One region of the Pseudomonas sp. PGPPP1 genome, then DNA from elsewhere that is predicted to be linked to it. Evidence: riboswitches for the same ligand, from Rfam matches in the RefSeq annotation. Region 1 holds a riboswitch; each other region holds the start of a gene.

The links. A riboswitch is a leader RNA that binds a small molecule or an ion and turns the genes downstream of it on or off. The one in region 1 is predicted to bind cobalamin.
Region 2: it holds a riboswitch for cobalamin, as region 1 does, so the genes downstream of both, cobO (cob(I)yrinic acid a,c-diamide adenosyltransferase) here and CFE47_RS14830 (ABC transporter substrate-binding protein) in region 1, are expected to answer to the same signal.
Region 3: it holds a riboswitch for cobalamin, as region 1 does, so the genes downstream of both, CFE47_RS05240 (CbtB domain-containing protein) here and CFE47_RS14830 (ABC transporter substrate-binding protein) in region 1, are expected to answer to the same signal.

What each region holds. Positions count from the first base shown of each region.
Region 1 covers NZ_NKIG01000011.1:163,919-173,441, forward strand. Annotated here, with positions in the region: gene CFE47_RS14820 (ABC transporter ATP-binding protein) at 1-129, opposite strand, end outside; gene CFE47_RS14825 (FecCD family ABC transporter permease) at 126-1,130, opposite strand; gene CFE47_RS14830 (ABC transporter substrate-binding protein) at 1,127-2,137, opposite strand; cobalamin riboswitch at 2,253-2,446, opposite strand; gene CFE47_RS14835 (aldehyde dehydrogenase family protein) at 2,605-3,987, opposite strand; gene ptrR (putrescine utilization regulator PtrR) at 4,091-4,963, shown strand; gene CFE47_RS14845 (hypothetical protein) at 4,982-5,191, opposite strand; gene CFE47_RS14850 (amino acid aminotransferase) at 5,291-6,487, opposite strand; gene uvrB (excinuclease ABC subunit UvrB) at 6,831-8,846, shown strand; gene CFE47_RS14860 (alpha/beta fold hydrolase) at 9,198-9,523, shown strand, end outside.
Region 2 covers NZ_NKIG01000010.1:57,039-66,561, reverse strand. Annotated here, with positions in the region: gene CFE47_RS13575 (DUF2066 domain-containing protein) at 1-390, shown strand, start outside; gene CFE47_RS13570 (AI-2E family transporter) at 436-1,509, shown strand; gene hda (DnaA regulatory inactivator Hda) at 1,713-2,417, shown strand; gene CFE47_RS13560 (C40 family peptidase) at 2,631-3,260, shown strand; gene CFE47_RS13555 (C40 family peptidase) at 3,405-3,941, shown strand; cobalamin riboswitch at 4,095-4,342, shown strand; gene cobO (cob(I)yrinic acid a,c-diamide adenosyltransferase) at 4,422-5,033, shown strand; gene CFE47_RS13545 (cobyrinic acid a,c-diamide synthase CobB) at 5,030-6,325, shown strand; gene bluB (5,6-dimethylbenzimidazole synthase) at 6,322-6,972, shown strand; gene cbiB (adenosylcobinamide-phosphate synthase CbiB) at 6,969-7,877, shown strand; gene cobD (threonine-phosphate decarboxylase CobD) at 7,870-8,859, shown strand; gene CFE47_RS13525 (cobyric acid synthase) at 8,856-9,523, shown strand, end outside.
Region 3 covers NZ_NKIG01000002.1:139,296-148,818, forward strand. Annotated here, with positions in the region: gene CFE47_RS05220 (vWA domain-containing protein) at 1-31, opposite strand, end outside; gene CFE47_RS05225 (magnesium chelatase ATPase subunit I) at 85-1,083, opposite strand; gene cobN (cobaltochelatase subunit CobN) at 1,083-4,844, opposite strand; gene cobW (cobalamin biosynthesis protein CobW) at 4,848-5,909, opposite strand; cobalamin riboswitch at 6,002-6,201, opposite strand; cobalamin riboswitch at 6,944-7,157, shown strand; gene CFE47_RS05240 (CbtB domain-containing protein) at 7,255-7,443, shown strand; gene CFE47_RS05245 (CbtA family protein) at 7,455-8,159, shown strand; gene CFE47_RS05250 (cobalamin biosynthesis protein) at 8,156-8,548, shown strand; gene cobM (precorrin-4 C(11)-methyltransferase) at 8,618-9,364, shown strand.

The DNA.
Region 1 (9,523 bases):
GGATTTGCCGGAGCCGTTTGGCCCGACGATGCCGAGGGTTTCGCCTTGTTGCACGTCCAGGTGAATGTCGCGCAGCAACTCGGCGTCGCGCACCTTGAAGCCCAGGGCGCGGCAACTGATCACGCTCATCGTGCGTTTCTCCGGCCGATCAGAATCAGTGCAAACACCGGCGCGCCGACCAATGCGGTGACCACGCCGACCGGAATCACCTGGCCCTTGATCAACGTGCGCGACAGCACATCCGCCGCAATCAAAAACAAAGCGCCGCCCAACGCACTCGCAGGCAGCAAGCGCGAATGCCCGGTCCCCAACAGCAGGCGCACGGCATGGGGGATCACCAGCCCCACAAAGCCAATGGAGCCGACAATCGACACCATCACCGCTGTCACCAACGCCGCGCAGCCCACCAGCACAAACTGCACACGCCGCACCGGAATGCCCAGCGACGCCGCCGAGTCGGTGCCAAAAGTAAACGCATCCAGCGCGCGACGATGCCACAGGCACACCGCCAACCCTGCGACCGCCACCGGCACCGCCAGCCATACGGAAGGCCAGCGTACGCCACTGAGGTTGCCCAGCAGCCAGAACATGATGCCGCGCGCCTGTTCAGAGCTGGCGGACTTGGTGATGAGGAACGCGGTGAGTGAATTGAACAGCTGCGAACCGGCGATGCCGGCGAGGATGATCTGCCCGGTGCTGCTGGACGAACCGCTGGCGCGCGCCAGCAAAATCACCAGCGCAAACGCCGCCATCGCACCGACAAATGCGCCAGCGGACAACGAAATCAAACCGCCGCCCACGCCCATCAGCGCCACTAACACCGCACCGGTTGAGGCGCCGGCGCTGATGCCCAGCAAATACGGATCTGCCAGCGGGTTGCGCAGCAATGACTGCAGAATCACCCCGCACGTCGCCAGCCCGGCCCCACATGCGGCGGCGACCAGGGCGCGGGTCAGACGGTAATTCCACACCACGCCTTCATCGATTGGGTCCAGCACATAACCGGCGGCCCACAGTTTGTTGGCCAGTACCTGCAGCACTACCTGGGGCGAGATGGCTGTTTCGCCGATGGCCACGCCGGCGAGTACGGCAACCACGAGCAGGGCCAGGGCGAGTAGGGTGCGGATCATTTGGGCAGGTCGTAGCCGTCGATGGCCGTGGCCAGTTGTTCAAGGCCGTCGAACATGCGGATGCTGGCCTGCAATGCCAGGGCGTCGAGGATGATGATGCGATTGTTTTTCACCGCGTCCATGTTGCGGGTGACCGGGTCGCTGCGCAGGAAGGCGAGTTTCTTTTCATGGTCGTCGGCGGGGTAGCGGCGGCGGTCCATGCGCGCGATCACCAAAAAGGTCGGGTTGGCCTTGGCGATGGTCTCCCACCCGACGGCGGGCCACTCTTCATCTGACTGCACCACGTTGTGCAGGCCAAGCGTCTCCAGCATGAATTGCGGAATGCCTTTGTGGCCAGCCACGTAAGGGTCGCTGGCCATTTCGGAGCTGGAGAACCATACCAAGGCGCTGGCTTGCTTAAGGCCTTTGCCCTGCGCGGTGGCGATGGATTTGGCCAGGCGCGCCTTGAGTTCGTCATTCAGCTGTTGGCCGCGATCCTGGACGTCGAAGATCTCAGCCAACTGGCTGATACTTTTGTAGATCGTCTCAATGCGGAACGGCTCCAGGCGCGTGCCGTCGGCGCCCACCAGGTTGTCCTTGCCTTCGCAGTCGGAGGGCAGCAGGTAGGTGGGGATTTTCAATTCGTGGAACTGCTCGCGAGTACCGACCATGCCTTGGGGGCCGACTACCCATTCCAGTTCGGCGGCTACCAGTTGCGGGCGCTTGGCGATCACCGCTTCGAAGCTCGGCTCGTTGTTGGCCAGGCGTTCGATCTTATCGTTCTGCGCTTTGAACTGCGGCAATACGTTGTTGAACCACAACGAAGTGCCGACCACTGTATCGCCCACGCCCAAGGCGTAGAGCATCTCGGTGGCAGCCTGGCCGATGGTCACGCTGCGCGCGGGCGCTTGCTGGAAGGTGAGGCTGCTGCCGCAGTTTTCCACTGTCAGCGGGTAGTGAGTGGGCGCGGCCTGGGCCAGGGCGCAGAAGCCAAGGCCGGTGAGCAGGGCGGTAACGCGTGGCAGCATGGGGCAATCTCCGTGAGAACCGTACAGTGAGCTGGGGAGGTACGGTGTGGAAATACAGCCATGAACGCTGCCGAGGGGCAGGGCAAGGATGTCCTTCCCGGACACCCCGCCGGTGAGTCATAACGCTTGGCCGGCAGGTCTCCTGACTCATGCGTCATCGCCAGGCTCCGGCCTTCCCGGACGGGGTCCAGTGGCATTGAGGAGCAGGCTCGGCACTTACAGTTGCGGGGGCAGTTCCGATTGACGCGAGGGGTCGCGCTTCGGATTCCCTATTAGTCCCGTTTGGGAACCGGCGCGGTATGGTAGTCGATCACAGTGATTTACGGGAACTTTGTAGTGAGCGGGCTTGCCCGCGCTGGGGGGCGACGCCGCCCTAAACCCAGGCGCCTCGGTTTTTCTGAAACACCTCAGCGGCCTTGTTGGGGCGGCTTCGCCCCCCAGCGCGGGGCAAGCCCGCTCACTACAGGTTATTTGCGGTCTAGCCACACAGTCTGCGCGTTGCAGAACTCGCGTACGCCGAAGTGCGACAGCTCACGGCCAAAGCCGCTTTTCTTGATCCCGCCAAAGGCTACCCGTGGGTCGGACACGCTGAACGCGTTGACGAAGATCCCGCCGGTTTCCAGTTGATTAGCGATGTCCCGAGCCTTTGCGGCATCGGTGGTGAAGATGCTGGCGGTGAGGCCGAACTCGCTGTCGTTGGCCAGGGCCACGGCATGGTCGGCGTCGCGGGCGGTGATGATCGATGCCACCGGGCCGAACAGTTCCTGTTTGAACGAGGTCATCTGGTCGGTGACGTCTGCCAATACAGTCGGCTCATAGTAGTTGCCTGCGCCTGCGACTTTATTGCCGCCCAGCAGCAGGGTGGCGCCTTCTTCCAGGGTGGCCTGGACCTGGCCGTGCAGCTCGTCGCGCAGGTCGAAGCGGGCCATCGGGCCGATGTAGGTGGCGGCAGACGTCGGGTCGCCCATCACCAGCGCACGGCTGGCCTCCAGGAACTTGGCGGTGAAGGCGTCCACCACACCGGCTTCGATGATCAGGCGCTTGGCGGCGGCGCAGACTTGGCCGCTGTTTTGGAAGCGGCCGATCAGCGCGGCTTGCACGGCAGCGTCGAGGTCGGCGTCGTTGAGCACGATGAACGGGTCGGAGCCGCCCAGTTCCAGCACGCATTTTTTCAGCGCGGCGCCGGCTTGGGAGCCGATGGCGATACCGGCACGTACACTGCCGGTGAGGGTGACGGCAGCGACGCGAGGGTCGGCGATGGCTTTGGACACGCCTTCGTTGGTCACGTTGACCACTTCAAAAATACCTTCGGCAAAACCGGCTTTTTGGAAGGCTTGCTGGATCAGGTACGCGCTGCCCATCACGTTCGGTGCATGTTTGAGCACAAAGGTGTTACCGGCGAGCAGGGTCGGTACTGCACCGCGCAGTACTTGCCAGACCGGGAAGTTCCACGGCATCACGGCGAAGATCGGGCCCAGTGGGCGGTATTCGATCTGCGCGCTGCCGTTGTCCACCAGGGTGGGTTCCGGGGCGAGCATGGCCGGGCCGTGGGCGGCGTACCACTCGCTGAGCTGGGCGCATTTTTCGATTTCGGCGCGGGCCTGGGCGATGGGTTTGCCCATTTCCAGGGTGATCATCTGCGCCATGTCTTCGGCTTGTTCACGCAGTGCAGCGGCCAGGCCCAGCAGCAGTTCGGCGCGCTGGCTTACCGGTTGGCGGCGCCAGGTGCGGAACGCGGCGGTGGTGCGGTCCAGGGCGGCATCCAGTTGCGACTCGCTTTCGTACGGGTAGCTGCCGACGGTTTCGCCGTTGGTAGGGTTGATCGAAAGGGCGTGGGTGGTTGCGTTCATGGCACCGTCCTGCTGAATGAGTGGGTTGAGTTCAGCCTACGGGGCTATCTCTTTTCTGGAAACTGAATAATATTAAGCAATACATTCACGATTGGAGAATGACGTGGACCTGGTGCAGTTGGAAATCTTCAAGGCCGTTGCCGAGCAAGGCAGTATCAGCGCCGCCGCACAGTTGATTCATCGCGTGCCGTCGAACCTGACCACGCGCATCAAGCAACTGGAACAGGACCTGGGCGTTGAGTTGTTCATTCGCGAGAAAAGCCGTCTGCGGTTGTCGCCGGCCGGCTGGAATTTCCTGGGCTATGCGCGGCGTATCCTCGACCTGGTGCAGGAGGCCCGCGCCACGGTGGCAGGGGAGGAGCCCCAAGGCGCATTTGCGTTGGGCTCGCTGGAAAGCACCGCAGCGGTGCGTATTCCGGCGTTGTTGGCGGCCTATAACCAGAAGCACACCAAGGTCGAATTGGACCTGAGCACCGGGCCGTCGGGCACCATGATCGAAGGCGTGCTGTCAGGGCGCCTGGCGGCGGCGTTTGTCGACGGGCCGGTGTTGCATGCAACGCTGGAAGGTGTGGCGGTGTTTGAAGAAGAGATGGTGGTGATCGCCCCGCTGCATCACGCACCGATCACGCGTGGGCAGGATGTGAACGGCGAGAACATCTACACCTTCCGTTCGAACTGCTCGTACCGGCACCACTTTGAGCGCTGGTTTTCACAGGATGGCGCGGTGCCGGGCAAGATTTTCGAGATCGAGTCGTACCACGGGATGTTGGCGTGTGTCAGTGCGGGTGCGGGTTTGGCGCTGATGCCTCGCAGCATGCTGGAAAGCATGCCGGGGTTTGCGGCGGTGAGTGTGTGGCCGCTGGCGGATAGCTTTCGGATCTTGCACACCTGGCTGATCTGGCGGCGGGGGACTGTGTCGCAGAGCCTTAACAGCTTCGTAAAACTGCTGGAAGAACGCGATTTGGTAGCGCCCTAGATCCATTTTTGATCTTCATCAGCCGCCAAATTGCAGGGTGCCCATGGCCAGTTTTGCCATGATCGCTGTCGCGCCCAACTGCACCAACCACAACGCCAACCCGCCGAGGAACACCCCCAGCGCCACTTGCAACACCAGGCTTTTCTGGCGCTTGGGTTGAGGCGCGCGCGGGGCATAGTCATCCAGTTCGTCGCGGTCGGCGCGCAGGTCCAGGTCGTCGTTTCTCATAGGTCTCTCACAGCAAAGGGGCGGGCAAGGTTCAGTCTAGGAGCTGGGGACAAAAAAGGGGAAACCATCGGCTTCCCCTCCTGTGCAACGGCTACAGGCTTACAGCACCTGAACGATTGCCTTTGTGACCGCGTCAATGTTCGACTGGTTCAACGCCGCGACACAGATACGGCCAGTGTCGAGGGCGTAGATGCCGAACTCGCTGCGCAGACGAGTGACCTGCTCAACGGTCAGGCCGGAGTAGGAGAACATCCCACGCTGGCGGCCGACGAAGCTGAAGTCGTGGCCCGGAGCAGCCTTGGCCAGTTCGGCCACCATCTGCTCGCGCATGCCACGGATGCGCAGGCGCATTTCAGCCAGTTCGGCTTCCCACTGGGCGCGCAGCTCAGGGCTGTTGAGCACCGCGGCAACAATCGCTGCACCGTGGGTAGGCGGGTTGGAGTAGTTGGTGCGGATCACACGCTTGACCTGAGACAGGATGCGCGCGCTTTCTTCCTTGGACTCGCCGACGATTGACAGTGCGCCCACACGTTCGCCGTACAGGGAGAACGATTTGGAGAACGAGCTGGACACAAAGAAGGTCAGGCCCGACTCAGCAAACAGGCGCACCGCAGCCGCGTCTTCGTGGATGCCGTCGCCAAAGCCTTGGTAGGCCATGTCGAGGAACGGCACCAGGTTCTTTGCCTTGACCACGTCCAGCACGTTCTGCCAGTCGGCTGGGCTCAGGTCGACGCCGGTCGGGTTGTGGCAGCAGGCGTGCAGCACCACGATGGACTGTGGGGGCAGGGCGTTGAGGTCTTCGAGCAGGCCGGCACGGTTCACGTCGTGGGTGGCGGCGTCGTAGTAGCGATAGTTCTGCACCGGGAAGCCGGCGGTTTCGAACAGCGCGCGGTGGTTTTCCCAGCTTGGGTCGCTGATGGCGACGACGGCGTCTGGCAGCAGTTGCTTGAGGAAGTCAGCGCCGATCTTCAGGGCGCCGGTGCCGCCAACGGCCTGCACGGTGGTAACGCGGCCAGCGCTCAGCAAAGGCGATTGCTCGCCAAATAGCAGGGTTTGCACGGCTTTGTCATAAGCTGCGATGCCATCGATGGGCAGGTAGCCACGAGCGGCGTGTTGCGCCACGCGAATGGCTTCCGCTTCGGCAACGGCACGCAAGAGTGGAATCTTCCCCTCCTCGTTGCAGTAAACGCCCACGCCAAGGTTGACCTTGGCGGTTCGTGTATCGGCGTTGAATGCTTCGTTGAGGCCCAGGATAGGATCGCGTGGTGCCATTTCGACAGCGGAGAACAGGCTCATTTTTGCGGCAGCTCTATGGGGGATAGGAGGGACGTGTCGCGCTCCAGCCGAATGCACTAGAGCGGTGCACAAACGGGGAGCTAGTATAGAGGCCATCACGGCGCAGGGCGACAACCGAAACGGCTTTTCGGCCAAGTTTTTCGGTTTATTTGCTGACCGTTAGTCTTATTGCAACATTGAACGTGGACGGGGTGTCAGACGATTGCCTTGAAACCCGTCACATTCGCCACCACTTCTATGCCTATCATGGTTTTTTCCTACGACCCGCTCTGAATCTTCGCGGGAAGTGGCCTTTTTCGTCCCCGACGGGTTTACAGTCCGGGGTGACTTCACGAGGTACGTTATGTCGGATTTCCAACTAGTCACCCGTTTTGAACCCGCCGGCGATCAGCCGGAAGCCATTCGCCAGATGGTCGAAGGCATCGAGGCCGGCCTGGCCCACCAGACGCTGCTCGGGGTGACCGGTTCGGGCAAGACGTTCAGCATTGCCAACGTGATCGCACAGGTCAACCGCCCCACCTTGGTGCTGGCGCCGAACAAAACCCTGGCCGCGCAGTTGTACGGCGAGTTCAAGTCGTTCTTCCCGAACAACGCGGTGGAATACTTCGTCTCCTATTACGACTACTACCAGCCTGAAGCCTACGTGCCGTCGTCCGATACCTTTATCGAGAAGGACGCCTCGATCAACGACCATATCGAGCAAATGCGCTTGTCGGCCACCAAGGCGCTGCTGGAGCGCAAGGACGCGATCATCGTCACCACGGTGTCGTGCATCTACGGCTTGGGCAGTCCGGAAACCTATTTGAAGATGGTGCTGCACGTCGACCGTGGCGACAAACTTGACCAGCGTGAACTGCTACGGCGCCTGACGAGCCTGCAATACACCCGCAACGATATGGACTTCGCCCGCGCCACGTTCCGCGTGCGTGGCGATGTGATCGACATCTACCCAGCCGAATCCGACCTGGAAGCGATCCGCATCGAGCTGTTCGACGATGAAGTGGAGAGCCTGTCGGCCTTCGACCCGCTGACCGGCGAGGTCATCCGCAAGTTGCCGCGCTTCACCTTCTATCCGAAAAGCCACTACGTCACTCCCCGCGAAACGCTGATGGGTGCCATCGAAGGCATCAAGGTCGAGCTGGCCGAGCGCCTGGACTACCTGCGCGCCAACAACAAGCTGGTGGAAGCCCAGCGCCTGGAGCAGCGTACCCGCTTCGACCTGGAGATGATTCTGGAGTTGGGCTACTGCAACGGCATCGAAAACTACTCGCGCTACTTGTCGGGTCGTGATTCCGGCGCGGCGCCGCCGACCTTGTATGACTACCTGCCGGACGATGCGCTGTTGGTGATCGACGAGTCCCACGTCAGCGTGCCGCAAGTGGGCGCCATGTATAAGGGCGACCGTTCGCGGAAAGAGACGTTGGTGGAGTACGGCTTCCGCCTGCCGTCGGCGTTGGATAACCGGCCGATGCGCTTTGATGAGTGGGAAGCCATCAGCCCACAGACCATCTTCGTGTCTGCCACGCCTGGCAACTACGAGGCCGAGCATGCGGGTCGTGTGATCGAGCAGTTGGTGCGCCCAACCGGCTTGGTAGACCCGCAAATCGAAATTCGCCCGGCGCTGACCCAGGTCGATGACTTGCTCTCGGAAATCACCAAGCGTGTGGCCCTGGAAGAGCGGGTGCTGGTCACCACGCTGACCAAGCGCATGTCTGAGGACCTCACCGACTACCTAGCCGACCACGGCGTGCGCGTGCGCTACCTGCACTCGGACATCGACACCGTGGAGCGCGTGGAAATCATCCGCGACTTGCGCCTGGGCACCTTCGATGTGCTGGTGGGGATCAACCTGCTGCGTGAAGGTTTGGACATGCCGGAGGTGTCGCTGGTGGCGATCCTCGATGCAGACAAGGAAGGCTTCCTGCGTTCCGAGCGCTCGCTGATCCAGACCATCGGCCGTGCTGCGCGTAACCTCAATGGCCGGGCGATTCTCTACGCGGACCGCATCACCGGCTCCATGGAGCGAGCGATTGGCGAGACCGAGCGCCGTCGTGACAAGCAAATTGCCTTTAACCTGGAGCACGGGATCACGCCCAAGGGTGTGTTCAAGGACGTTGCCGACATCATGGAAGGCGCCACTGTGCCCGGCTCGCGCAGCAAGAAGCGCAAGGGCATGGCCAAGGCCGCCGAGGAAAGCGCCAAGTACGAGAACGAACTGCGCTCGCCGAGTGAGATCACCAAGCGCATTCGCCAGTTGGAAGAGAAGATGTACCAGTTGGCGCGGGATCTGGAGTTTGAAGCGGCGGCGCAGACGCGCGATGAGATTGGCAAGTTGCGCGAGCGCTTGTTGGCTGTCTGAAACGGCACCTTACGTGCGCCTATTGGCAGTCTGAAATCGTCCGTTTCCTACATTTTTGCGGATACCTCCTTGTGATAATTCGGCCCCTTACGGGCCGTGCAGGGAGGGAAAATGATGAGCAATGGAGGGGTTGCACTGACGGCAGCAGGTGGGCGCATCTTTGTGGTGAGTACCCTGTTTTTGAGCCTTGTCGGTTGCATTGGCATGCATCAGCCTGCTGGGCTGGGGATAAAGTGGTTGCCGGCGTGCGAGGCTATTGCTGCCGCTGGCCTGGACCCTGAAGTTTTTTCCCGAACCCAGTGCGGCATCGTCACCGTGCCGCTGGACCATCTGAACCCAAAAGCCGGCACCTTGGCCCTGGACATCACCCGCGTTAACGCCAGGTGGCCTTATAAGCGTGAAGGGGCCGTATTCACTAACCCGGGCGGGCCTGGCTCGTTTGGTAATAGCACGTTCACCCTGGTATTGGCGTCAGTGTGGAAGCGCTTTGGCGATGACTCCGGGGTGGAGGCCTTTCGGCATTTGGTCGATGCCTACGATGTGATCGGGATTACACCGCGAGGGCATGGCAGTCAGAGGGACTCGCAGTTGGTGTGTGAGTCCGACGAAGTGATTGTCGCGCAAAACGATATTTCTGAAGATCAAACACCCGCCAACTTTGCTGCCTTGCAGCATAA
Region 2 (9,523 bases), on a different contig from region 1:
AAGAGCGAGCAGGGCACTGCCCAAGGCGCTGACACTGGCGCCGTGGCCGATGCGGTGATGCTGGCGGTCAGCCAGAAGTTGGCGCCGCGCTTTGCAGTCAAGCCGGGTGTCAGCACTGAACAGTTGCTGGAAGTGCAGGGCATGACCCTTGAACGTTATGCCGCGCTGGGTCATCTGCTCGAGCCTTTTGGCGGCCAGCCCCAACGGGTGGACGGCAACCGCATTGTGTATCGCGTCAATGGCAGCGCCGATCAACTACGTACTCAATTGAGCCTGGCCAAGTTGCAGGAGGTGCCCGCAGGTGAATCGCCGGCTCCACAACCGGTGGTAGAGGGCGCTCAGGCACCTGCCGCACCTGAACCCCAGGCGCAACTGCGTTTTCATTGGTAAATGTTCTTCTATATAGATAGAAGCAAATAAAGGGTGGAGTGGTTTATGGCGGATACGCGTCGTTGGGTGTGGCTTGGCGGGATTGTCCTGCTGTGCGGTTTTGTGTTTTTGCTGCATTCGATCCTGACGCCGTTCCTGGTTGCGTTACTGCTGGCCTATCTGTTCGATCCGGTGGTGGATCGCCTGGAAAAAGCCGGCCTGTCGCGTACCTTGGGTGTGGTGGCGGTGTTCGCCTTGTTTACCTTGATCATCACGGCATTGGTGTTGGTGTTGGTGCCGATGCTGGCCAAGCAACTGTTTCGCCTCTATGAATTGGCGCCGCAGATGCTCGATTGGTTGCAGCACACGGCAATGCCGTGGGCGCAGGCCAAGCTGGGGTTGTCGGATGGGTTCTGGAAGTTCGACAAGGTCAAGGCGGCCATCAGCGAGCATATGGGCCAAACCACCGACATCGTCGGTGTGGTGCTCAGCCAGGCCACTGCATCCAGCCTGGCGCTGATCGGCTGGTTGACCAACCTCGTATTGATCCCGGTGGTGGCGTTCTACCTGCTGCGCGACTGGGACATCATGATGGCCAAGATCCGCAGCCTGCTGCCGCGTAACCGTGAGGAGCAAATCGTCTCCCTGGCCGGAGAGTGTCATGAGGTGCTGGGCGCGTTTGTGCGTGGCCAGTTGCTGGTGATGTTGGCGCTGGGGATCATCTACGCAGCGGGCTTGATGGCAATCGGCCTGGAGCTGGGCCTGTTGATCGGCTTGATCGCTGGCCTGGCCGCTATCGTGCCGTACATGGGCTTTGTGATCGGTATCGGCGCGGCCTTGGTGGCCGGGTTGTTCCAGTTCGGTGGCGACTTGTACCCGATGCTCGGGATTGTCGCGGTGTTCATGGTCGGCCAGGCGTTGGAAGGCATGGTGCTGACGCCGTTATTGGTGGGGGACCGGATTGGTCTGCACCCGGTGGCGGTGATCTTCGCGATCCTGGCGGGCGGTGAGCTGTTTGGGTTTACGGGCATCCTGTTGGCACTGCCGGTAGCGGCGGTGATCATGGTGCTGGTGCGCCATGTGCACGATCTGTACAAGGATTCGGATGTGTACACCGGGGTTGAAGACCCCGACCTGTAACCGTTGCGTAACAAACCCGGCCTTGGCCGGGTTTGTTGTTTCTGGGGCATTGCGTCAAACAATCTGCAAAAAAACCTGCAAGTTAACGCAAACCTTTGATTTTGCTTGTGGTCTGCTGCATTGTGCGCCCGGCGTCACGGGTATAAACTTTGCAAACTTTACACAGAGGCCACTAACGGTTCGTTTGGAGCCGTTCAGTCAGCATGAAACCGATTCAGCTGCCCTTAGGTGTGCGTCTGCGTGATGACGCCACCTTTATCAACTACTACCCAGGCGCCAATGCCGCTGCACTCGGCTATGTCGAGCGGCTATGCGAAGCCGACGCCGGGTGGACCGAAAGCCTGATCTACCTATGGGGCAAGCACGGCGTAGGGCGTACCCACCTGTTGCAGGCTGCGTGCCTGCGTTTCGAGCAGATGGGCGAGCCGGCGGTCTACCTGCCTCTGGCAGAGCTGATGGACCGTGGCATTGGGATCTTCGACCATCTTGAGCAATACGAACTGGTCTGCCTGGATGACCTGCAGGCCATCGCTGGCAAGGCGGAATGGGAAGAAGCGCTGTTTCACCTGTTCAATCGCCTGCGTGACAGCGGTCGGCGCTTGCTGATTGCGGCATCGACCTCGCCGCGAGAGTTACCGATCAAGCTGGCCGACCTCAAGTCGAGGATGACCCTGGCGCTGATCTTCCAAATGCGCCCGCTGTCCGACGAAGACAAACTGCGTGCCCTGCAGTTGCGTGCTTCTCGTCGCGGCCTGCACCTCACCGACGAAGTCGGGCACTTTATCCTCACCCGTGGCACCCGCAGCATGAGCGCGTTGTTCGATTTGCTCGAACAGCTCGACCAGGCGTCTTTGCAGGCCCAGCGCAAGCTGACCATTCCCTTCCTGAAAGAAACCCTCGGCTGGTAGTCAGCCCTTTGTTTTTGGGGCTTTCGGCAAATTCCAGGCGTCAGAAAACCTGCGTTTTAGCCGGTTTGGCCACGCAAAAGGCAGGTAAAGGGTGTTAAGGGCTTAGATGTCATAGTCCAAACAAGAAGTCACATAGATCGCGATTGAATTTGCAAATCGATCCGATAGTGGGCATAGTCTCGACTTCTTTACATATCAGCCACGGTCGTGCCCATGCTAAATCGCTTCGCACCCCTCGTGCCTCTCGCACTCGTTACCCTGTTGTTTGGTTGCGCCTCCCACCCTCAGCAAGTGGCAGAGCAGCAAAAATCCCAGCAACAGTCCCAGGCAAAATTCGTCGCTTCCCAATCTTCGACTGTTTATGAAGAAGAAGTGGCAACCGAGACAGAACTGGCCAACTTTGCCGGCAGCAAGCCTTATCAGCTTCCAGTTCTGGCCGACAGCATCCTCGAACGCGGCATGTCCCTGATCGGTACCCGTTACCGTTTCGGCGGTACCTCCGAAGCCGGTTTCGACTGCAGCGGTTTCATCGGCTACCTGTTTCGTGAAGAAGCTGGCATGAACCTGCCGCGCTCCACTCGCGAAATGATCAACGTGAATGCACCGTTGGTCGCACGCAACAACCTCAAGCCCGGTGATCTGCTTTTCTTTAGTACTGCTGGTCGTGGCCGTGTGAGCCATGCCGGTATCTACTTGGGCGATAACCAGTTTATCCACTCCAGCAGCCGTCGCAGTGGCGGTGTTCGAGTCGACAACCTGGGTGACAGCTACTGGAGTAAAACCTTCATCGAAGCCAAGCGCGCACTCGCCATGGCCCCGACTACGGTTACCGCTAGCAAGTAAACTTAAAGTGATACTTGAAGTTTGACGTGTAAGCGCTAGAATCCCTGGATATTGTTGGAATCCGTTCGCGCGAGCTTTGCTTGCGCGTTCTGGTTTTCAGCGTTCGGCAGCGAAAGCCGCATCCAGACCAGGATTGTTCTGCACATGTCGACCTCGGCCCGCCTGATCCTTATTCTCTGCGCCGCGCTCATCAGCGCCTGCGCAAGCCGTCCCCCACCCGCGCCCGTGGCCGTCAAGCCGAAGCCGGTGTTCAACTATTCCACCCAGAATTACTCGCCTGCTGCCGAAGACGTGCTCTTCCGCGCGCTGGGCCTGGTCGGCACGCCTTATCGATGGGGCGGTAATACGCCAGACTCAGGCTTTGATTGCAGTGGCCTGATCGGTTTTGTTTTCCGCGATGCCGCCGGGATCTCCCTGCCGCGCACCACCCGCGAATTGATCGTGATGCGCGCCCAGGATGTCAGCGAACAGAACCTGCAGACCGGCGACTTGCTGTTCTTCGCCACCGGTGGTGGCTCGCAGGTCAGCCATGCCGGGATCTACGTGGGTGAGGGCCGCTTCGTACACGCGCCGCAAACCGGCGGAACGGTGAAGCTGGATACCTTATCCAAGGCGTATTGGCAGAATGCTTACCTGAGTGCCAAACGCGTATTGCCAGGCAGCTTGGCGCGTAATCCCTGAACTAGCCACGTTCAAATGTGGGAGCGGGCTTGCTCGCGAATGCACAGTGTCAGTCACCGAATATATTGACTGACCCACCGCATTCGCGAGCAAGCCCGCTCCCATATTTGTTTTGTGGTGGCTTTAATTGACGCTCCACCCCCAACCCACTACCCTTCGCGACTTGTTCCAGGTGCTCTGTGACCCATGGGTCGACAGAGTGAAACAGGGAAGCCGGTGAGTGAGCGCACTTGTACACAGTGCTGCCGCGATTCCGGCGCTGCCCCCGCAACGGTAAATGAGTCAAGACGCTGCCTTTTGCCACTGTATCGCCTGCGATATGGGAAGGCGCAACGTCGGCTTGCTCTCCAGATAGAGCGCCACTCATGAGCCCGGAGACCGGCCCGGAGCATCCAACAGCATCACGGTGGGCGATGCTTGGCTGTCTGTATTGTCTTTTTCCTGCCCGCCGTTTTTGTCCAGCCCCAACGGAGAGCTGCCATGACTGATTCCCCCGACCGTGAAGAACGCCACTTGGCGCGCATGCTGCGCAAGAAAGCCGTGATCGACGAGCGCATCGCCAATTCCCCCAATGAGTGTGGCTTGTTGCTGGTGCTGACCGGCAACGGCAAAGGCAAAAGCAGTTCCGCGTTCGGCATGCTCGCCCGGGCCATGGGCCACGGTATGCAGTGCGGCGTGGTGCAGTTCATCAAGGGTCGCAACAGCACTGGCGAGGAATTGTTCTTCCGTCGCTTCCCTGAGCAAGTGCGCTTTCACGTGATGGGCGAAGGCTTCACCTGGGAAACCCAGGACCGCCAACGCGACATCGCCGCCGCCGAAGCGGCCTGGGCGGTGTCCCGCGAGTTGCTGCAGGACCCTTCCATTGGCCTGGTCGTGCTGGACGAGCTGAACATCGCCCTCAAGCACGGCTACCTCGACCTGGACCAGATACTGAGTGACCTGCAAGCCCGCCCGCCGATGCAACACGTGGTGGTCACTGGTCGTGGCGCCAAGCCTGAATTGATCGAAATGGGCGACACCGTCACCGAAATGGGCATGCTCAAGCACGCGTTCCAAGCCGGTATCAAGGCACAGAAGGGCGTCGAACTTTGAATCAGCCCCGTCACTGCCCGGCCGTATTGATCGCCGCACCGGCATCCGGCCAAGGCAAAACCACCGTCACCGCAGCCCTTGCCCGCTTGCACCGCAACCTGGGGCGCAAGGTGCGCGTGTTCAAATGCGGGCCGGACTTCCTCGACCCGATGATCCACGAGCGCGCCAGCGGTGCGCCGGTGTATCAGTTGGACATGTGGATGGTGGGCGAGCAGGAAAGTCGCCGCCTGTTGTGGGAAGCGGCAGGGGAGGCCGACCTCATCCTGATCGAAGGGGTGATGGGGTTGTTCGACGGCACACCTTCCAGCGCTGACCTGGCGCGCCACTTCGGCGTGCCGGTACTGGGTGTGATCGACGGCACCGCCATGGCGCAGACGTTTGGTGCGCTGGCCCTCGGCCTGGCCCGTTATCAGCCGGACTTGCCGTTCGCCGGGGTGCTGGCCAACCGCGTTGGTACCCTGCGTCATGCGCAACTGTTGGAAGGCAGTCTCACTGAAGGCCTGCGTTGGTACGGTGCGTTGTCCCGCGAGACCGGGATCGAATTGCCAAGCCGTCATTTGGGCCTGGTACAAGCCAGCGAACTGAATGACCTTGACGTGCGCCTGGACGCCGCCGCCCAAGCCTTGGGCAGCAGCTGCGAAGTCGCGCTGCCGCCGCCGGTAACCTTTGCTGCGCCGGAAGAAATCGTCGCCGAGCCGCTTCTCGACGGCGTGCGCATTGCTGTGGCTCGTGACGAAGCCTTTGCCTTCACCTACGGTGCGAGCCTCGACCTGTTGCGGGCGATGGGCGCTGAGTTGCGCTTCTTCTCGCCGATCCACGATCGCGAATTGCCTGACGCCGACAGCCTCTATCTGCCCGGCGGTTACCCGGAACTGCACCACAAGGCACTGTCGGAAAATACCCCGATGCTCAACGCCATCCGCGCTCACCACGCGGCCGGCAAGCCGTTGCTCGCCGAATGTGGCGGCATGCTTTATCTGCTGGATTCGCTTACCGATGTGGAGGGCACCCGTGCCGAACTGGTCGGCCTGTTGCAGGGCGATGCGGTGATGCAGAAAAAGCTGGCGGCGCTGGCACTGCAAAATGTTGAGTTGCCCGAAGGCGTGCTGCGGGGTCATACCTATCACCACTCGTTGACCAGTACCGAGTGGCAACCGATTGCTCGTGGCGTGAGCCCCAACGGTGGGCGCGGGGCAGAGGCGGTGTATCGGCAGGGGCGGATGACGGCTTCCTACGTGCACTTTTACTTTCCGTCCAATCCTGCGGCGGTGGCTGCACTGTTTGCGCCATGACTGACAACGCCTTCCCCCAAGCCGACCGTGACGCCGTCTACCGCGCCATCGCCGAACGCCGCGACATGCGCCACTTCAGCGGCGGCACGGTTGCCCCTGAGTTGCTGCATCGCCTACTTCAGGCCGCCCACCAGGCGCCCAGTGTCGGCCTGATGCAGCCATGGCGTTTTATCCGTATCAGCGACCGCCAATTGCGTGGCCAGATCCAGCATCTGGTGGAAGAAGAGCGCGTACGGACCGCTGAAGCCCTGGGCGAACGCTCCGACGAGTTCATGAAACTCAAGGTCGAAGGTATCCACGACTGCGCCGAAGTGCTGGTGGCCGCGCTGATGGATGATCGCGAGCGCCACATCTTTGGTCGCCGTACGTTGCCGGAAATGGACATGGCCTCACTGTCCTGTGCCATCCAGAATCTGTGGCTGGCGGCCCGAGTCGAAGGCCTTGGCATGGGTTGGGTCTCGCTGTTCGAGCCCCAGGCCCTTGCCGACCTACTGGGCCTGCCGCCTGGTGCCAAACCCCTGGCCGTGCTGTGCCTGGGGCCGGTGACCGAGTTCTACCCGGCACCGATGTTGCAGCTCGAAGGCTGGACCGAGCCTCGGCCGCTGAGTGACATGTTGTATGAGAATACGTGGGGAGTGAGTCAATGAGTGTGGCCTTGCTGTGTGTCGCGGCAGTGGCGCTGGATGCGCTGCTGGGCGAGCCCAGGCGCTGGCATCCGCTGGTGGCGTTCGGCAATTTCGCCGGGCGCATCGAGCAACGTTTCAACACCGGTGGCCGGGGCTGGCGCAGCCATGGCGTGACCGCTTGGTTTATCGCGGTGGTGCCGCTGACCTTGCTGGCCACCGCGTTGTCGTGGGCGCCGTATATCGGCTGGATACTGGAGATTCTTGCGCTGTATTGCGCCCTCGGGATGCGCAGCCTTGGCGAACATGTGATCCCGGTGGCCCAGGCGCTGCGCAGTGATGACCTGGACGAAGCCCGCAAGCGCGTGAGCTACCTGGTGAGTCGCCAGACCAATGAGCTGGACCGCACCGAAGTCGCCCGCGCCGCCACCGAGTCGGTGCTGGAAAACGGCAGCGATGCGGTATTTGCCGCGTTGTTCTGGTTTGTCGTCGCCGGGGTGCCGGGTGTGGTGCTTTATCGCCTGAGTAATACCCTCGACGCCATGTGGGGCTATCGCAACGAACGCTTCGAGCGTTTCGGCTGGGCCGCGGCCAAAATCGACGACGTATTGAACTACATTCCTGCACGACTAGTGGCGTTGACCTACGCCTTGCTCGGCAAAACCCGACTGGCTCTTAAATGCTGGCGCACCCAAGGCCCAACATGGGACAGCCCGAACGCTGGTCCGGTAATGGCTGCGGGCGCTGGCGCGCTGGGCGTCGAGTTGGGCGGCCCGGCGATCTACCACGGCGAAGTGCATCAGCGCCCGCAACTGGGTGAAGGCCCGGCGGCGGATGCAGACGCCATCGACCGGGGCTGGCAACTGGTGCAACGCGGCGTATGGTTGTGGCTGCTGATCCTGTGCGCGGGGGCGCAATTCTATGCTTGAACACGGTGGTCGACTGCGCAAGGCGGCGATTCAATACGGGATCGCCGAGGCCGACTGGCTGGACCTGTCCAGCGGTCTGGCGCCCTGGCCCTTCCCAATTCCCGAGATTCCACTACGGGCCTGGGCGCGCTTGCCGGAAACCGATGACGGCCTGGAGCAGGCCGCCAGCGAGTATTACGGCGCCGCGCACTTGCTGCCGGTAGCGGGTTCCCAGGCGGCGATCCAGTTGCTGCCGCGCCTGCGTCGTGCCGGCAAGGTCGGCGTGTTGTCGCCGTGTTACGCCGAACACGCCGAAGCCTGGCGCCGTGCCGGTTACGTGGTGCGCGAAGTGCAGGAGCAGGAAGTCGACTTCTTTCTCGACAGTTTCGACGTGCTGGTGGTGGTCAATCCCAATAACCCCACAGGCTTGAGCCTGACGCCGCAGCGTCTGTTGGACTGGCATACCCGCCTGGCCCAACGCGGCGGCTGGCTGGTGGTGGACGAAGCCTTCATGGACGTGACGCCACAGTTGAGCCTGGCGAGTGAGGCCCATCAGGTTGGCCTGATTGTGCTGCGTTCATTCGGCAAGTTTTTCGGTTTGGCCGGTGTACGGCTGGGCTTTGTGTTGGCAGAACGCAAGCTGCTCAAGTTGCTGGCCGAACAGGTCGGACCGTGGGCCGTCAGCGGGCCGACCCGCGTAGTGGGCAAAGTGTGTCTGCGTGATTTCGCCGGGCATGCGCGGCAACGAGCGCGGTGCATCGAGGCCGGCCAGCGTTTGTTTGCGTCTCTGGAGCGTCATGGCTTTCAACCCCAGGGCGGTTGCGCGTTGTTCCAATGGCTGATCACCCCGCACGCCGAACGCATGCATGAGTTCATGGCGCAGCGCGGGATTCTGCTGCGTTTGTTCGCCCACGACAGCAGCCTGCGTTTTGGCCTGCCCGACACCGAGGCCGATTGGTTGCGACTCGACAATGCCCTGGCCGCCTATAAGGACGCCACATGAGTACGCTGATGGTGCAAGGCACCACCTCCGACGCCGGCAAGAGCACCCTGGTGACCGCGCTGTGCCGCTGGCTGGTGCGCCAGGGTGTGGCGGTGGCACCTTTCAAGCCTCAAAACATGGCCCTCAACAGTGCCGTGACGGCCGAGGGCGGTGAGATCGGCCGCGCCCAGGCGGTACAGGCCCAAGCCGCCAACCTGGCGCCGCATACCGATATGAACCCGGTGTTGCTCAAGCCCAACAGTGACACCGGCTCCCAGGTAATCATCCATGGCCGCGCCGTGACCAGCATGAACGCCGTGGCCTATCACGATTACAAAGCCATCGCGATGCAGGCTGTACTGGCCTCCCATGCGCGGCTGAGCCAAGCCTACTCGGTGGTGATGGTAGAAGGCGCAGGCTCCCCGGCAGAGATCAACCTGCGCGCCAATGACATCGCCAACATGGGGTTTGCCGAGGCGGTGGATTGCCCGGTGTTGTTGATTGCCGATATCAACCGTGGCGGCGTGTTCGCTCATTTGGTGGGCACCCTGGAGTTGCTTTCGCCCAGTGAGCAGGCGCGGGTCAAAGGTTTCATCATCAACCGCTTTCGTGGCGATATCGCGCTGCTGCAACCGGGGCTGGACTGGTTGCAAGCGCGCACAGGCAAACCGGTGGTGGGCGTGTT
Region 3 (9,523 bases), on a different contig from region 1:
TGCGCGCCCTGCCCTGCCTGCCTCTGTCCAGTCGACCCGCCTTGGGCTGTGCATCCGCCCCCGCGTCAGGTCGAGGGCGAATGCCTAGGGCTTTTTTGGCCAGGTGGGGACTTCGCGGCGTGCGCCCGTGGGCAAGGCCGGCGCGGGCATGTCGCCCCATTGGCCTTGGCCGGGCGACGTGTCGGAAGGTTTGGGCGATTGCCCTTCACTCGGCGGGTTGGCCGGTGGCGACTGCTCCTGGCGTCGATGGCGCAAGGCAAACTCGGCCACGGCGTCGATGTCCTCCTCGGCGATCGCGTCAGCACCGCGCCAAGCGGCATGGGCCCTGGCGCCGCGTAGCCAGACCAGGTCCGCACGCAGGCCGTCGACACCTGCGGCAAAACAACGCTCGGTGATCTGGGCCAAGGCCTGGTCATCCAGTTCAATGTTGCCGAGTCGCGCACGCGCCTGGGTGCATCGTTCACGCAGCGCCGCTTGTTGCTCGGCCCAGTGTGCGCAAAACGCCGCCGGGTCGCTGTCGAAATCCAAGCGGCGTCGAATGATCTGCCCACGCTCGGCCGGCAAGGTCTGCCCGCTCAGCGCCACATTAAAACCGAAACGGTCGAGCAGTTGCGGGCGCAACTCGCCCTCTTCCGGGTTCATGGTGCCGATCAGCACAAAACGCGCCGAATGACGGTGGGAAATGCCGTCACGCTCGATCAGGTTGATGCCGCTGGCCGCCACATCCAGCAGCAGGTCGACCAAGTGATCCGCCAGCAAGTTGACTTCATCGACGTACAACACGCCGCCATCAGCCTTGGCCAGCACGCCGGGAGAAAACTGCGCACGGCCTTCGCCTAGCGCGGCGTCAAGATCCAGGGTGCCCACCAGGCGTTCTTCGGTCGCGCCCAATGGCAAGGTGACAAACTGCCCGCTGGCCAACAGGTCCGCCAGCCCTCGCGCAAGGGTGGACTTGGCCATTCCGCGCGGACCTTCGATCAGCACGCCGCCGATTTTCGGGTCGATGGCGGTCAGGCACAGTGCCAGTTTCAACCTGTCGGCGCCGACCACGGCGGACAGCGGGAAATGGGGAGTATCAGTCATCAGCTGTCTTCTTCTATATCCAGCAACAGGTTTTCCAACGCTTCTTTATATGCACCCGGTTCCTGCCACATACCGCGCTGCTGGGCCTCAAGCATGCGCTCGGTCATGTCGCGCAGGGCTGCGGGGTTGTGCTGTTGTACAAAGGCCCGGGTATCGGGGTCGAGCAAGTAAGCGTCGGCGAGCAACGCATACTGGTGATCGTCGATCAGCGCGGTCGTTGCGTCGAATGCAAACAGATTGTCCACCGTCGCAGCCATTTCAAACGCGCCTTTGTAGCCATGGCGTTTGACGCCTTCGATCCACTTGGGGTTGGCGGCGCGGGAACGAATCACCCGGTTCAGCTCTTCCTTCAAGGTGCGAATCTTCGGCAAGTCTGGCTGGCTGTGGTCGCCATGATAGCTGGCGGCCTTGTCACCGCTCAGGGTTTCCACGGCAGCAAGCATACCGCCCTGGAATTGGTAGTAATCGTTGGAGTCGAGCAGGTCATGCTCGCGGTTGTCCTGGTTCTGCAAAACGGCCTGCACCTGGCTCAGGCGTTGAGCGAATTGCTCGCGGGCAGCGGTGCCTTCATCGGAACCACCGTAGGCATAGCCACCCCAGTTCAAATAAACCTCGGCCAAGTCTTCCCGGCTTTGCCACAGGCGACCGTCAACCGCGCCCTGCACGCCCGCGCCATAGGCTCCGGGTTTGGCGCCGAAAATGCGCCACCCCGCCTGCTTGGCGGCGGTTTCGTCGTCCAGGCCAGACACACGCAACGCCTCACGCTCGCTGCGCACCTTGGCCGCCAGCGGGTTCATGTCGTCCGGCTCATCCAGCGCGGCCACGGCCTGCACCGCCGCGTCAAACAGGCGGATCAGGTTGGCGAACGCATCGCGGAAGAACCCCGACACCCGCAACGTCACGTCGACACGCGGGCGGTCCAGCAGGCTAATCGGCAGAATCTCAAAGTCATCCACCCGCTGGCTGCCGGTGGCCCATACCGGGCGAACCCCCATCAGCGCCATGGCTTGGGCGATATCATCACCGCCGGTGCGCATGGTCGCGGTGCCCCACACCGACAAACCCAGCTGGCGCAGGTGGTCGCCGTGGTCTTGCAGGTGCCGCTCAAGGATCAGGTTGGCCGACTGGAAACCAATGCGCCAAGCCGTCGTCGTAGGCAGGTTGCGCACGTCGACAGTGAAAAAATTGCGGCCCGTAGGCAGCACATCCAGCCGTCCACGGCTAGGCGCACCGCTTGGGCCAGCCGGTACGAAACGGCCACTCAAGGCATCCAGCAACCCACGCATTTCTGCCGGACCGCAAGCATCCAGGCGCGGCGCTACGACGATGCGCAGGCTTTCGATCACCGCCTTCACCTCTTCCCAGCCGGGCTCTTCCAGCTGTTCAAGGGGGCCTTCCAGCGCCTGCTCGATCAGCCGCGCCGCATACAACTCCAACCGCTCGCGGGTGTCGCCAGCGGTGCGCCACAACTGCGCATCGATCTTCTGCAGCACCAGCGGGCGGCGACCGGTCCACGGTTCAGCCAGGGCGCAGTCCAGCGGGTCGAAGCCCAGCGCGAAAGCCTTGGCCAACACCCGCAGCAGGCTGGATTGTGGGCCACGGCCATCACCACGGGGGATACGCAGCAACGCCAGCAAGGTATCGATACGCAAACGGCCTTCGGGCGACTCACCGAATATGTGCAGGCCGTCGCGGATCTGCGACTCCTTCAAGTCACACAGGTAGGTGTCCAGGCGCGGCAGCCAGATAGCGGCGTCGGCATCACTGTCCAGCTTCAGCTCTTGGTCGATACGGGTTTCGCGCACCAACTTGAGGATGTCTTTTTGCAGCTCAAGGGCGCGGCGTGGGTCGAGTAACTGCGCCTCGTAATACTCATCAGCCAGCAGCTCAAGGTTGCGCAGCGGGCCGTAGGTTTCAGCGCGGGTCAACGGCGGCATCAGGTGATCAATGATCACCGCCTGGGTGCGCCGCTTGGCCTGGGCGCCCTCGCCCGGGTCGTTGACGATGAATGGGTAGATATTGGGCAGCGGCCCCAGCAAAGCGTCGGGCCAGCAGTTTTCCGACAGACCCACGCCCTTGCCCGGCAGCCATTCGAGGTTGCCGTGTTTGCCCACGTGAATCACGCCGTGGGCGCCGTAGGTGTGGCGCAACCAGAAGTAGAACGCGAGGTATCCGTGGGGCGGCACCAGGTCCGGGTCGTGGTAAACGGCGCTGGCGTCCACTTGATAACCGCGAGCCGGCTGGATACCAACGAAGGTCAGGCCCAAGCGCAGCCCGGCGATCATCATGCGGCCGTCGCGGAACATGGGGTCGTTATGCGGCGCGCCCCAGCGCTCCAGCACGGCCTGGCGGTTGGCTTGGGGCAAGCGGCTGAACATCGCCTCGTAGTCGGTGAGGCTCATGCTTTGGTGGCACGGCCGCAGGTCGAGGCTGTCCAGGTCGTTAGTGACGCCACCGAGCAAATCGTGGATTAACGCAGTGCCGCTCTCGGGCAACTCGCTTGGCAGCGGATACCCTTGAGCTTGCAGCGCACGCAGGATATTCAACGCTGCCGCCGGCGTATCCAACCCCACACCGTTGCCTATACGGCCATCGCGGGTCGGGTAATTGGCGAGTATCAACGCGATGCGTTTGTCGGCATTCGGCACCCGGGCCAGTTCGATCCAACGCCGCGCCAGCTCGGCGACAAAGTCCATGCGCTCCGGCGCGGCGCGATAACACACCACGTCCGACTGGCTACGTTCACTGCGCCAGGCCAGGTCCTTGAAACTGATTGGACGGCTGATGATGCGCCCGTCCAGCTCCGGCAACGCGATATGCATCGCCAGATCACGCGGGCCCAGGCCTTGCTCGCTGGCCTGCCAGCCCGGTTCGTTGTCTTGGGCGCAAATTGCCTGGATTACCGGGATATTGCGGCGAAACGGCCGCAAATGCGGCGCTTCGGGGCTGGACTGCGCAAACCCGGTGGTATTCAGAATCACCGCTGCGCTGACTTCATCCAGCAAGTCCTCGACCACCGTCAGGCAGCCAGGCTCTTTCAAACTGGCCACCGCCATCGGCAACGGGTTAAGGCCCGCCGCCTGCAAGCGCTGGCAGAACACATCGATAAAACCGGTATTGGCCGCCTGCAAATGGGAGCGGTAAAACAGCACCGCTGCCACCGGCCATTCGGCGTTCCAATCCGCCTGCCAGTCGTTCAAGCGCGGATTGGCTTTGTGTGGATGATAAATCGCGGTGCGCGGCAGGGTTTGCGGCTCGGCCCAGGCGTAATCACGGCCCAGGTAAGCACTGGCCAGGCAGCGATAGAAATCCAGCGCGTTGCCCAGGCCGCCTTGGCGCAGGAAGTGCCAAAGACGGTCGCGGCTTTCGGCGTTTACCGTGCTCAGTCCGCTGAGCTCAGGGTCTGGGCGATCATCGCCCGGCACCAGGATCAACGTGACGCCGCGCTCGGCCAATTCCACCAACCGCTCGATGCCGTAGCGCCAATAGCCGATACCGCCATGCAGCGAGATCAGGATCACCTTGGCGTGGCGCAGTACCTCATCCACATAGAGGTCGACCGAGGCATGGTTCTGCACCTGCATCGGGTTGGCCAGCCGCAGGCTGGGATAGTCATCGGGCAACTGCTGAGCCGCTTCGGCCAACAGCGCCAGGCTGGAATCGCCGCTGCACAGGATCACCAGTTCAGCGGGGGTTTGTCCAAGGTCGGCAATATTGTCGTCCGAGACGAAACCACCGGGTTGGGTCCTGAGCAGGTGCATGGGTTAAACGCTGAGGGCAGCGCGCAGTTGCGCTTCGAGGCCCGCCGCATCAAGGTCCTGGCCGATCAATACCAGACGCGTAATGCGGGCTTCGTCGGCGCCCCACGCCCGGTCGAAGTGCTTGTCGAAACGCGTGCCCACGCCCTGGATCAGCAGGCGCATCGGTTTGTTAGGAATGGCAGCGAAGCCTTTGACGCGCAGGATGCCGTGCTGGACAACCAGTTGCGTCAGGGCGTCGAGCAGCAGCGCTTCGTCGGCCTGAGGCAGATCGATGGAGATCGAATCGAAGGCATCGTGATCGTGATCGTCTTCACCTTCGTGATGATGATCGTGGTGGCTGTGGCGACCGTCGATGTGCTCTTCGGAGCCGGCACCCAGGCCGATCAGCACGTCCAACGGCAGGCGACCGCTGCTGGCTTCGATGATTTTTACGGCTGGCGGCAGTTCTTCGGCGACTTCCAGGCGCACGCGGGCCAGGTCTTCGGGGCTGATCAGGTCGGTTTTATTGAGGATCACCAGGTCGGCGCTGGCCAGTTGGTCGGCGAACAGCTCATGCAATGGCGATTCGTGATCCAGGTTCGGGTCGAGTTTGCGCTGGGCGTCGACTTGGTCCGGGAACGCGGCGAAGGTGCCAGCAGCCACAGCCGGGCTGTCGACTACAGTGATCACCGCGTCCACGGTGCACGCGCTGCGAATTTCCGGCCACTGGAAGGCTTGTACCAACGGCTTTGGCAGGGCCAGGCCTGAGGTTTCGATAAGGATATGGTCGAGGTCGCCGCGACGGGCGACCAATTCACGCATCACCGGGAAGAACTCTTCCTGCACCGTGCAGCACAGGCAACCGTTGGCCAGCTCGTAGACGCGACCGTTGGCTTCTTCTTCGGTGCAACCGATGGAGCACTGTTTGAGGATTTCACCGTCGATGCCCAGTTCGCCGAACTCGTTGACGATCACGGCGATGCGACGGCCCTGAGCGTTGTCGAGCATATGGCGCAGCAAGGTGGTTTTGCCCGAACCGAGAAAGCCGGTAACGATGGTGACGGGGAGTTTGGCCAGTGTTTTCATCGGATGCCCTTTGGGGCGGGCATACGGGACGATAGGCCCTGCGACAGTGCGCAGCAGCGGATTTCGTCACCGGATCACCCCGCCCGGTTGAATTGAAAATCGGTTGCGAGGCAGGTCTCCTGGCTTGGGGCGTGCGGGTCTTGCGACCGGCGCTGGCTGCGCCTTCCCGCCTTGTCGGCAGTGGCGTGGCAGTCAGCTGAACCCTTTACAGTTGCGGGGGCAGCCGCGGCTTGGACCGCGTTCCCTTCTTAGCTTCGGCTGGGGCCGAAGAACCTCGAGGGTGCAAGGCTACGCAGTGCTTGGGGGATGGTCAATGATGGGGTTGGGTTGGTTGGCTTGGTGTACATATCCGTTTCTTCGGTAACGGCCACTTAGGGTTCCGCCCTTACGGCGGCTCACTTTGGAAAAGCCCCAAAGTAACCAAAGGGCTCTTGCCCCAACACTCGGTGCCTCGCCTAGGCTCGGCATGCCCGTAATCCGACATGGATTTGGGGGGCCGCCGCCACGCGCCATCCATGGCGCGGGGCGGCTAAACCGGCATCCCTGCCGGTTTACCCCCCAAATCCATGTCGAATTACGGCCAGCGTGTTTAACGGGGCGCCTAAGATCAAGATCAAAAACAAAGCCAGAGCCAGAGCAAGCCACTACTCACCTAATACATTTGTATGCTGATCGGCACACACTAACCGGTCGGCTATCAGGCCGCCGCGCTCTTGCTTTTGATCTGGGGCGCCCCGTCAAACACGCTGGCCGAACGCAGGCTTTGGAGCGTGGGTAACACGGCAGGACGCCGGGTTAGCCGCGCTGGGCCAAGGATGGCCCATCGCGGCGGCCCACGCTCCAAAGCCGGAGTGAGGGCACACCGAGCCTAAGCGAGGTGCCGAGTGTTGGGGCAAGAGCGTTTTGCTTACTTTTGCGCTTTTCAAAAGTGAGCCGCTGTAAGAGCGGAACCAATAGTCGCCGCTACCTAAATAACGGATATGACCCCAATCCAAAGCACATCCCAATTGACTCCCCTCCCACCCCCATGCTCTCCTACACATCTTGTTTCGGGTGCCCTGCAAAGGGTGAAACGGGAAACCGGTGAGCCATACCCCTATGGCAAGTCCGGTGCTGCCCCCGCAACGGTAAGCGAGCGAAACGTTATATCCACTGTGCCCCAGCATGGGAAGGCGACGTTTTCAGGCTGACTCTTTACAAGAGCCTCCCCTCGCAAGCCCGGAGACCGGCCCGAAAAAATCAGATAACAAACCCGCGGTGGGCGGGCGCTGTTCGAAACCCTGCGTGCCTGGCTCGCGGGGTTTTCATGCGCTCGTGTCACCCCGAAACCCAGAAGGGACGCGCCATGTCGATCATCAGCAGCACCTCGCACGCCAACAGCAGCACCTCAACCCTGAGCCAACGCCTGACCGCCGCCATCGGTGCGTCGATCCTCGGCGCGTGTCTGGTGTATTTCGCCGGGTTCTCGCATATCGAGGCGGTGCACAACGCTGCCCACGATACCCGCCACAGCGCCGCGTTCCCGTGCCACTGAGACCTGTCGACATGATCAAGCGTATCGCGCAAACCGCAGGTTTTACCGGCCTGCTGGCGGCCCTGCTGCTGACTCTACTGCAAAGCTTTTGGGTTGCCCCGCTGATTCTGCAGGCAGAAACCTATGAAAAAGCCCCGGCTGCTGCCGAAGTGGTGCATGAGCATGCCGAAGGCGCCGCGGCCCACACCCATGACGCCGAAGCCTGGGAGCCGGAAGATGGCTGGCAGCGCGTGCTGTCCACCACAGGCGGCAATTTGGTGGTTGCCGTGGGTTTTGCCTTGATGCTGGCCGGCCTCTACACCCTGCGTGCGCCAACCCGCACCGCCCAAGGCTTGCTCTGGGGCCTGGCCGGTTACGCGACGTTCGTGCTGGCGCCGACCATGGGCCTGCCGCCTGAGTTGCCGGGCACTGCCGCGGCTGACCTGGCACAACGGCAAATCTGGTGGATCGGCACCGCTGCGTCCACCGCCGCCGGCATCGCCTTGGTGGTGTTCGGTCGCAACTGGCTGCTCAAAGCGCTGGGCCTGGCAATTCTGGTGGTGCCGCACGTGATCGGCGCGCCGCAGCCGGAGGTGCATTCGATGCTGGCCCCGGAAGCCTTGGAAGCACAGTTCAAGATCGCTTCGCAGTTGACCAACGTGGTGTTCTGGCTGGCCCTAGGCCTGATCAGCGCCTGGTTGTTCCGCCGCAATCGTGATGAACAATACTCGGCATGACGCGAGTGGTCGGCCTGGGCTGCCAACGGGGTTGTGATGTTCATACCCTGTTGGAGCTGTTTGATGCCGCCCTCGCCGAGGGCGGTATTGAGCGCGACAGCATTACTGCGCTGGCCAGTATCGATTTGAAAAAAGACGAGCCAGGAATACTGGCATTGGCCAATGCGCTGAATCTGCCGTTGCAGTGTTTCAGCGCTGAGCAATTAGCAGCCTTTGCAGACCGCCTGAGCCACAAATCCGCCGTGGCCTTTGCCCATACCGGCTGCTATGGCGTCGCTGAAAGCGCAGCCCTGGCCCTCGCCGAACACCTCGCCGGCAGCCCTTCTCGCCTGTTGATTACACGTAAAAAGAACCTCCAAGCCACCTTTGCATTGGCTTGCGCGGGATAAATTCTCGATAATTGCCCTCCCCGATCATGAGCAATCTTCATGCTCGCCCGTTTTTCATCAGGAATCTCCATGACCGTCTACTTCATCGGCGCAGGCCCCGGCGACCCGGAATTGATCACCGTCAAAGGCCAGCGCCTGATCCGCAGTTGCCCGGTGATCATCTATGCGGGCTCGTTGGTGCCGGCGGCAGTATTGGAAGGTCATCAGGCAGAAACACTGGTCAATAGCGCCGAACTGCACCTGGAACAGATCATCGACCTGATCAAGTTAGCGCACGCCAAGGGTCAGGATGTGGCGCGGGTGCACTCGGGGGATCCGAGCCTGTATGGAGCGATTGGCGAGCAGATCCGTCATTTGCGAGAGCTGGGCATTCCCTTCCAGATCATTCCCGGCGTTACCGCTGTAGCGGCGTGTGCGGCGCTGCTGGAAACCGAACTGACCCTGCCCGACATCGCCCAGAGCGTGATCCTGACCCGCTATGCAGACAAAACCAGCATGCCGGCAGGCGAGGATTTCGGCAGCCTGGCGCAGCATGGCACCACCATGGCGATTCACTTGGGGGTCAACCACCTGGAGAAAATTGTTGCTGAACTGCTGCCACATTACGGCGCGGATTGCCCGATTGCCGTGGTGCACCGCGCCACGTGGCCGGATCAGGACTGGGTGGTTGGAACGCTTACTGATATTGCCGACAAGGTCGCCGCCAAGGGGTTTCGGCGCACGGCGTTGATCGTGGTGGGCCGCGTGCTGGCCAGTGACAGCTTTAGTGAGTCGTCGCTGTATCGGGCTGGGCATGCGCATCTTTATCGGCCTTGAACACAGTGCGAACTTAATACAAAACCCTGTGGGAGCCGGACTTGCCCGCGATGGCGGTGTGTCATGTAGTACATGTGCCTTACAGATGTACCGCTATCGCAGGCAAGCCAGGTCCCACAGTTGATCTACTTTGTTAGATAGATAGTGCAAGCAACTGAA